2 regions of the Ottowia sp. VDI28 genome follow, and region 1 is predicted to be linked to the other one. Evidence: predicted binding sites of a transcription regulator. Region 1 holds the regulator's gene; the other holds the start of a gene.
The links. Region 1 encodes LexA, which represses DNA repair genes until DNA is damaged. Its sites were predicted from a motif close to ACTGTATNNNNATACAGT; they were not measured.

Region 1 (4,209 bases):
CCGCGCCCCTGCGCCATATCGGCATCTACAGCTACCGTGCCGCCTTCCTGCGCACCTTTCCCACGCTGCCACCGGCGCCCCTGGAGCAATGCGAGTCGCTGGAACAGCTGCGCGCGCTCTGGCACGGCCACCGCATCTCCGTCTACGTCACCCCCCATGCGCCCGGCCCGGGTATCGATACCGAGCAGGATCTGGAACGCGTGCGAAAGCTCTGGATGGCCTCGGCACCCGCACGCTGATTCCCTCGTGCGGGGGGCTGTGGCCAGCCCATGCTATTCTCGCTTTCGACAAATGGGGCACGCCCGGTACCGTATTGCATTGCCATGAGCATGTAACACCGCACTGCGGAGACCTATACGCATCCACCTGAGGGACACATGAAACTGATTCTTCTGGGCGCCCCTGGCGCCGGCAAAGGCACGCAAGCGACCTTTATCTGCCAGCAGTACGGCATTCCACAGATTTCCACCGGCGACATGTTGCGCGCGGCAGTGAAAGCCGGCACGCCACTGGGCCTGCAGGCCAAAAGCGTGATGGACTCAGGCGCTCTGGTGAGCGACGACATCATCATCGGCCTGGTCAAGGAGCGTATCGCTCAGCCTGACTGCGCCGCAGGCTTCCTGTTCGATGGCTTTCCGCGCACCATCCCGCAAGCCGAGGCCATGAAGCAAGCGGGCGTGAAGCTCGACTATGTGCTGGAGATCGACGTTCCCTTCGACGCCATCATCGAGCGCATGAGCGGCCGCCGCAGCCACCCCGCATCCGGCCGTACCTATCACGTGAAGTTCAACCCGCCTAAAGTGGAAGGCAAGGACGACGTGACTGGCGAGCCGCTGGTTCAGCGTGAGGACGACAAGGAAGAAACCGTGAAAAAGCGCCTGCAGGTCTATGACGAGCAGACGCGCCCCCTGGTCGATTACTACAGCACCTGGGCCAAGACCGAGCCGGGCAACGCTCCCAAATACCGCGCCATCAGCGGCACGGGTACGGTCGACGAAATCACCGCGCGCGCGCTGGCAGCCCTGAAAAGCTGACACCACCGCCCGCTCGTACCCCGGCGGTACACGGCCCCAAAGACAGCCACCAGGTTTCCGGTGGCTGTCTTTTTTTGCCGCACGCCCAGCACTTTCCCTCAAAAGGCGCGTGGGCACTTGCGCTGCCACAAAAACTGATTAAAAATACAGTTACTGGATATCAACACAGGTTTTTGACTCCACACCCCGTGCCAGCGACATTCATCAACCCCCTGCACGGCAGCCAGAGGACTTCACCATGATCGACAGCCCCAAGCTCACTGCCCGCCAGCAACAGATTTTGCAGTTGGTGCAAAACGCCATCGCTCGTACCGGCGCACCACCGACGCGGGCCGAAATCGCCTCTGAACTCGGCTTCAAATCCGCCAACGCGGCGGAGGAGCATCTGCAGGCCCTGGCGCGCAAGGGCGTGATCGAACTCGTGAGTGGCACCTCGCGCGGCATCCGCCTGAAAGGCAGTGCACGGCCAACATCCGCGGCGCAACAGATGGCGCTGCCGGGCCTTGCCCAACTGGCCCTGCCCCTGATCGGCCGCGTGGCTGCAGGCTCCCCCATCCTGGCGCAAGAGCACGTCGATCAGACCTATCACCTCGAATCCAGCCTGTTCGCGCAAAAACCCGACTATTTGCTGCGCGTACGCGGCATGTCCATGCGTGATGCCGGCATCATGGATGGCGATCTTCTCGCCGTTCAGTCCACCCGCGAGGCACGCAATGGCCAAATCGTGGTCGCCCGGCTGGGAGACGACGTCACGGTCAAGCGCTTCCACCGGAACAAGAACCTGATCGAGTTGCACGCCGAAAACCCTGACTACCCCACCATCGTGGTAGAGCCAGGAGAGCCGTTCGAGATCGAGGGCCTGGCCGTCGGTCTGATCCGCAACAGCATGCTGATGTAGCTTCCTCACGCCACCGGCAGGTGGCGGGCGTGCAGACGATCGGAGCTCGCGCGACGCGTGGGCCGGGTCTTCCACACCCTGCGGTGGCGTGATCCTGAGGTATTTCACCTCCTTCGCAATCCTGCCTGTGTTCAACCTCTGTTCACGAAAAGGTTTCACATGGGATCGAATGTCTTCAAACTGCCCGGCGCCGGGATTTTCAGCCACACCGCCAACCCATCAGGTGCGGAAGCGGCCTACATGGAATCCAGGGATTCCAAGGATTCCAAGGATTCCAAGGATTCCAAAGCCTCTCTTTTCCCCGCCTTTACGGTTCCCAGCTTCCGTCGCCGGACGGCTTCTTCGCCCACCCAAGCCGCCTCGTCCGGAGAGCAATGGGCCCATGCCGCACGGCGGCGCGCAGCCTTGCGCTTGGTTGAATCATCGTTTCCGGCATCCCTTCCCACCTCTGCCACCTGCCGGCCGCCATTGCCGGCGCAGCCTCTGCGCGTCATGCGCCTGGTAGAGGCCGGGCAAGCCCCCGGCACCGCCGGCCGCCTGCGTCTGTCCGGCCGTCTGGCGGATGTCTGCGCCGAACTCGACCGCATGGCCGCCGCCGAGTCGGGGCCTGGACCACACGCGCTGCGCGCCTGAGTACAAAGCCGCTGCAAAACCCCAAGCCGCGTACTCTCTGAAGTACCTTTACATATCCCTTTTTTCTGCGAAAAGAGGGGTTTGAGCCTGTTCCTGCATACGTGTTTTGTTAGACCTTAAGTGTCAAACGTAACTTAGGCATGCACAATGCGGGGATGAACATCGTGATCCTCGACGACTATCAGGATGCAGTGCGCAAGCTGCCTTGCGCTTCCAAGCTGGAAGCTTGGCCGGCCATGGTCTACACCAATACCGTGAAAGGTTTGGGCCAACTCTCTGTGCGTCTGCGCGATGCCAACGTCATTGTGCTGATTCGCGAGCGCACGCAGCTGTCTCGCCAGTTGATCGAAAAACTGCCCAAGCTGAGGATGATTTCCCAGACGGGCCGGGTCAGCGGCCACATCGACATCGATGCCTGCACCGAACGCGGCATTGCTGTCGCCGAGGGCGTAGGGTCTCCCATTGCGCCGGCGGAGCTGACCTGGGCACTCATCATGGCCGCGATGCGGCGCCTGCCCCAGTACATCGGCAACCTCAAGCACGGCGCCTGGCAGCAATCCGGGTTGAAATCAGGCTCCATGCCGCCGAATTTCGGCGTGGGTCAAGTGTTGCGCGGCAAGACCCTCGGCATATGGGGCTACGGCAAGATCGGTCAGCTGGTGGCTGGCTATGGCCGCGCTTTTGGAATGCAGGTGCTCGTGTGGGGCTCTGAAGCATCCCGCGCCCGTGCCATGGCCGATGGCTATAACGCCGCCAACTCCCAGAAGGCCTTCTTCTCCGAGTGCGACGTGCTTTCGCTGCACCTGCGCCTGACCGACAGCACACGCTCCATCGTGAGCCTGGAGGATCTGAGCCGCATGAAGCCCACGGCCTTGCTGGTCAACACTTCGCGTGCCGAGTTGATCGAGCCCGATGCCCTGGTTAGCGCCCTCAACCGCGGGCGCCCCGGCATGGCCGCCGTCGACGTCTTCGAAACCGAACCTATCCTGCAGGGCCATGCCCTGCTGCGGCTGGAAAACTGCATCTGCACTCCGCACCTGGGCTACGTAGAGCAAGACAGCTACGAGCAATACTTCAACGCCGCCTTCGACAACGTGGTGAATTTCCTGCGCGGCACCCCCACCAATATCGTTAATCCAGGGGCTTTGCAAGTCAGGAGATAGCGGTGCGGCCATAATCGCAGGCCATGACTACTCCTCGCTTCTCCACCGTCGGCATCGTCGGCACTGGCGCCATGGGGCGCGGTATCGCGCAAATCGCCGCCCAGTCCGGCTCTACCGTGCTGCTCTATGACACCCAGGCCCAGGCCGTCGCCAAGGCGCGCGAAGCCATCAGCGCCCAATGGGACAAGCTGGTTGACAAGGGCCGGCTGGCCCCTGAAGCCGCAGCGGCACAAAAGGACCGCCTCAAGCCCGCCGCCACGCAGGCAGAACTCGCCGACTGCGACCTCATCGTCGAGGCCATCGTTGAACGTCTGGATGTCAAGAAGGCCCTGTTTGCAGAGCTGGAGGCCATTGTCAAACCCAGCGCCGTACTGGCCACCAATACGTCTTCCCTGTCCGTGACGGCCATCGCGGCGAATCTCAAGCGCCCTGAGCAATTCGCGGGCTACCATTTCTTCAACCCTGTGCCGCTGATGAAGGT
Region 2 (4,209 bases), 3.0 Mb from region 1:
GAAGCCGCTTTCCAGCCAGAAATCGCGCACTGGGCTCCAGAGCTTGTCGGCGGGTCGGTCCACGCGCAGCCAGCGTTCATTACCGGCGCGCTCGAAATGCACGTCGGCAATGGTGGACGCCGCGGTGGGCGTGCCGGCCGCAGCGGTCGCGGCCTGGTTGACTTGGTATCCGCTGGCCGTGACCGTACCGCCTGGAATCACGTAGCGCGATTGGCCGGGCAACTGTGTCAGGTCCGGCGGCACTTCCAGGGAGACGCCACGGCCCGAACTCTTGTAATCGATCCGGTCGGGTTCGAACACTGAGCACGCGCTGAGCCCCAACAGGATGGCGAAGGGGAGCACGCGGATAGGAAAAGATGGCTTCACGTGTGAAATTCCTTTAACACTGCACTAGCACGAGAGAGGGCTGACGCGTTGACGCGGCTGGATGTGGCTGCCGCGTTGCCTGGTTTATTGGAGCAGACCGCTTGCCCGCAGTGCTTCTTCAACGGCGGGCTCGAAGGCCTTCGCCAGGGGAGTCATGGGTAGCCGCAGAGTGCCGCCGCAAAGGCCCATGCGCGCCATGGCCCACTTCACGGGGATAGGGTTGGCTTCCACGAACAGATGTTTGTGGATAGGCAGCAGCTTGAACTGGATCTCCATGGCGCGCCGTGTGTCTCCGGCCACGGCGGCCATGCACAAATCGTGCATTTGCCGTGGGGCCACGTTGGCGGTCACGCTGATATTGCCTTGCCCGCCGCACAGCATCAGTGCCACGGCGGTGGGGTCATCGCCCGAATAGACCGCGAAATCCTTCGGCACATCGCGGATGAGCCACTGCGCGCGTTCGATGTTGCCGGTGGCTTCCTTGATGCCCACGATGCCCGGCACCTGGGTGAGGCGCAGCACGGTGTCGTGTTGCATATCGCCTACCGTACGCCCCGGCACGTTGTAGAGCACCATCGGCAGATCGCCCACAGCTTCGGCGATGGCCTTGAAATGCAGGTACTGGCCTTCCTGCGTCGGCTTGTTGTAGTAAGGCACGACCTGCAATTGGCAATCGGCGCCCACCTTCTTGGCAAAACGCGCGAGTTCGATGGCTTCCGAGGTCGAATTGGCACCGCAACCGGCCATGATGGGCGTGCGGCCTGCCGCCTGCTCCACAGCCACGCGGATGATTTCCTGGTGTTCCTCGACATTCACGGTGGGCGATTCGCCCGTGGTGCCAACCACACCGATGCAATCGGTGCCTTCGGCGATGTGCCAGTCGATCAGCTTGCGCAGTGTCGGGTAATCGACGCTGCCGTCTTCGTGCATCGGCGTTACCAGGGCGACGATGCTGCCAATGATAGGGGTCATGAGAAAGTGCTTGTCTTGCGGCGTGAAACGGGCATTTTAGTGTGCGGCGAGCCGGTTGGGCTCCCCCGCCACGCATTGTTCGCCGATTGTCGGTTGGTTATTGGATGGTTTAGAGCGGATATCGTTCCGTTGGCTGGTCGTGCCCCCTGCATTGTTCGGCATGCGAACCGCCGCGATGCGCTGCACGAAACGCTCCGGATGCGACAGAAAACCGTCTTCGTAGCCTACCACCCGCCACGCCGGGCCAGCGCAGGCGCGCAGCAACTCGCCGGGCTGAAGCAGGAAATCCGGCCGCGAAGGCTTACCAACGGTTTCATTGCCGGCCGCGAATGTTTCATATAAAAGTGCGCCGCCCTCGGCCACGCTCTCCAGGATGGCCGGCAACAGCGGCCGCCACAGGTAGTTGGTGACCACCACGGCGCCGAAGCGCCGGTCCGCGAACGGCCAGGGCCCGTTCTCGATGTCGGCCTGCACCGCTTCGCCCAGGCTCCGCACAGCTTCGACCGCCCGTGGATCGCGGTCTACCCCGGTGACCGGATGGCCGCGTTGTGCGAACCAGCGCATATGGCGGCCGCCCCCGCAGGCCACATCGAGAACGGGGGCGCCGGCAGGCACGAGCGGGCTCCAGCGCCACACCCAGGGGGAGGGCGCCTGCAAACCGTGGAGAGGGGTGGTATTCATTGAAATTCTTGAAGTCGGCGCCTGCACGGAGACCTGTCCCGGTATGACGAATGCATGAGCCTTGCAAGGGGATGAATGTAGCCTGATCCTGCAATCTGTCACGGTAGGCTGTAGTTTCATCCAGTCCGGGAAGTATCCGATGGATAGAATGCCAGGTTATGGCTACGAATTCGACAACGGCAGAAGGTTATTCCGAAGGCTCGATACGGGTGCTGAAAGGGCTGGAACCCGTCAAGCAGCGCCCCGGTATGTACACGCGTACCGACAACCCGCTCCACGTGATCCAGGAGGTGCTGGACAACGCTGCCGACGAGGCGCTGGCGGGTTTCGGCAAGAAGATCAAGGTGACTTTGCACGCGGATGGCTCCATCAGCGTGGAAGATGACGGCCGCGGCATTCCCTACGGCATGCACCCCGAGGAAAAGGCACCGGTGCTCGAGCTGGTGTTCACCCGCCTGCACGCGGGCGGCAAGTTCGACAAAGGCAAGGGGGGCGCCTACAGCTTCTCCGGCGGCCTGCACGGCGTGGGGGTGAGCGTGACCAACGCGCTGGCCAAGCGCATGGAAGTCTCCAGTCACCGTGAAGGCATGGTGGCCAGGATGGTGTTCGAGGCTGGCGACGTGGTCGAAAAACTCGAGCTTCGCAAGCAGGCCGAAGGCGATCGCCGCCAAGGCACCACTGTGCGCGTATGGCCCGATCCCAAGTATTTTGAATCTCCCGTGCTGCCGGCAGGGGAGTTGATGCATCTGCTGCGCAGCAAGGCGGTGCTGATGCCGGGGGTCAGCGTCTCGCTGATCGACGAAAAGAAAAAGGACACCCAGACCTGGCAATACAAGGGCGGCCTGCGCGACTACCTTGAGCAGACCCTGTCGGCCGATGCCGTCATTCCTCTTTTCGAGGGCGAAGGCTACGCCGGCAAGGATGCCGACAGCTTCGCCGAGGGCGAGGGCGCCCAGTGGTGCGTGGCTTTCACCGAAGAAGGCCAGCCGGTGCGGGAGAGCTACGTCAACCTGATCCCCACGAGCGCCGGTGGCACGCATGACAGCGGCTTGCGCGACGGCCTGTTCAATGCCGTCAAGAGCTTCATCGAGCTGCACAGCCTGCTGCCCAAGGGCGTCAAGCTGATGCCGGAAGACGTTTTCGCGCGCGCCAGCTATGTGCTGTCGGCCAAGGTGCTCGATCCGCAGTTCCAAGGCCAGATCAAGGAGCGGCTCAATTCGCGCGATGCGGTGCGCCTCGTGTCGAGTTACGTACGCCCTGCGCTGGAGCTGTGGCTGAACCAGCACGTGGATCATGGCAAGCGGCTGGCCGAGCTGGCCATCAAGGCCGCCCAGACCCGGCAGCGCGCTGGCCAGAAGGTCGAGAAGCGCAAAGGCTCGGGCGTGGCCGTGCTGCCTGGCAAGCTCACCGATTGCGAAAGCCGCGACATCGCGCACAACGAGGTGTTCCTGGTCGAGGGCGATTCAGCCGGCGGCAGCGCCAAGATGGGCCGCGACAAGGAAACCCAGGCCATTTTGCCCCTGCGCGGCAAGGTGCTCAACACCTGGGAGGTCGAGCGCGACCGGCTCTTCGCCAACACCGAAATCCACGATATCTCGGTGGCCATCGGCGTCGATCCGCACGGCCCTGCGGATTCACCTGATCTCTCGGGGCTGCGCTACGGCAAGATCTGCATCCTCTCCGATGCCGACGTGGACGGCTCTCACATCCAGGTGCTGCTGCTGACCCTGTTCTTCCGCCACTTTCCCAAGCTGATCGAGACGGGCCACGTCTATGTGGCGCGGCCGCCCCTGTTCCGGGTGGACGCGCCTGCGCGGGGCAAGAAGCCCGCGGCCAAGATGTATGCGCTCGATGAAGGGGAATTAACCGCCATTCTCGATAAGTTGCGCAAAGATGGCGTTTCTGAAGGAAAATGGACGATTAGCCGCTTCAAAGGCTTGGGTGAGATGAGCGCGGAACAATTGTGGGAAACCACGCTCAATCCCGATACCCGCCGACTGCTGCCGGTGCAGCTTGGCCGCTTCGATTTCGGCCAAACCGCCACGGAAATGAGCAAGCTCATGGGCAAGGGCGAGGCCGCTGCGCGCCGCGAGCTCATGGAGCTGCACGGCGACGCCGTGGAAATCGACATCTGATCCCACACGCAGGGCTCAGAACGTACATCGTTTTCATGTCACTGGTACGTTTTAG

Region 2: a site for LexA is predicted at 2,127-2,144, ahead of WJU18_RS10675 (DNA topoisomerase IV subunit B). Genes of this name have one in related genera too.

The regions. Positions count from the first base shown of each region.
Region 1 covers NZ_CP149820.1:5,217,058-5,221,266, forward strand. Annotated here, with positions in the region: gene kdsB (3-deoxy-manno-octulosonate cytidylyltransferase) at 1-239, shown strand, start outside; gene adk (adenylate kinase) at 378-1,034, shown strand; gene lexA (transcriptional repressor LexA) at 1,273-1,932, shown strand; gene WJU18_RS24860 (hypothetical protein) at 2,092-2,565, shown strand; gene WJU18_RS24865 (D-2-hydroxyacid dehydrogenase family protein) at 2,721-3,728, shown strand; gene WJU18_RS24870 (3-hydroxyacyl-CoA dehydrogenase) at 3,752-4,209, shown strand, end outside.
Region 2 covers NZ_CP149820.1:2,210,021-2,214,229, forward strand. Annotated here, with positions in the region: gene bamC (outer membrane protein assembly factor BamC) at 1-366, opposite strand, end outside; gene dapA (4-hydroxy-tetrahydrodipicolinate synthase) at 451-1,338, opposite strand; gene WJU18_RS10670 (class I SAM-dependent methyltransferase) at 1,375-2,019, opposite strand; gene WJU18_RS10675 (DNA topoisomerase IV subunit B) at 2,178-4,154, shown strand.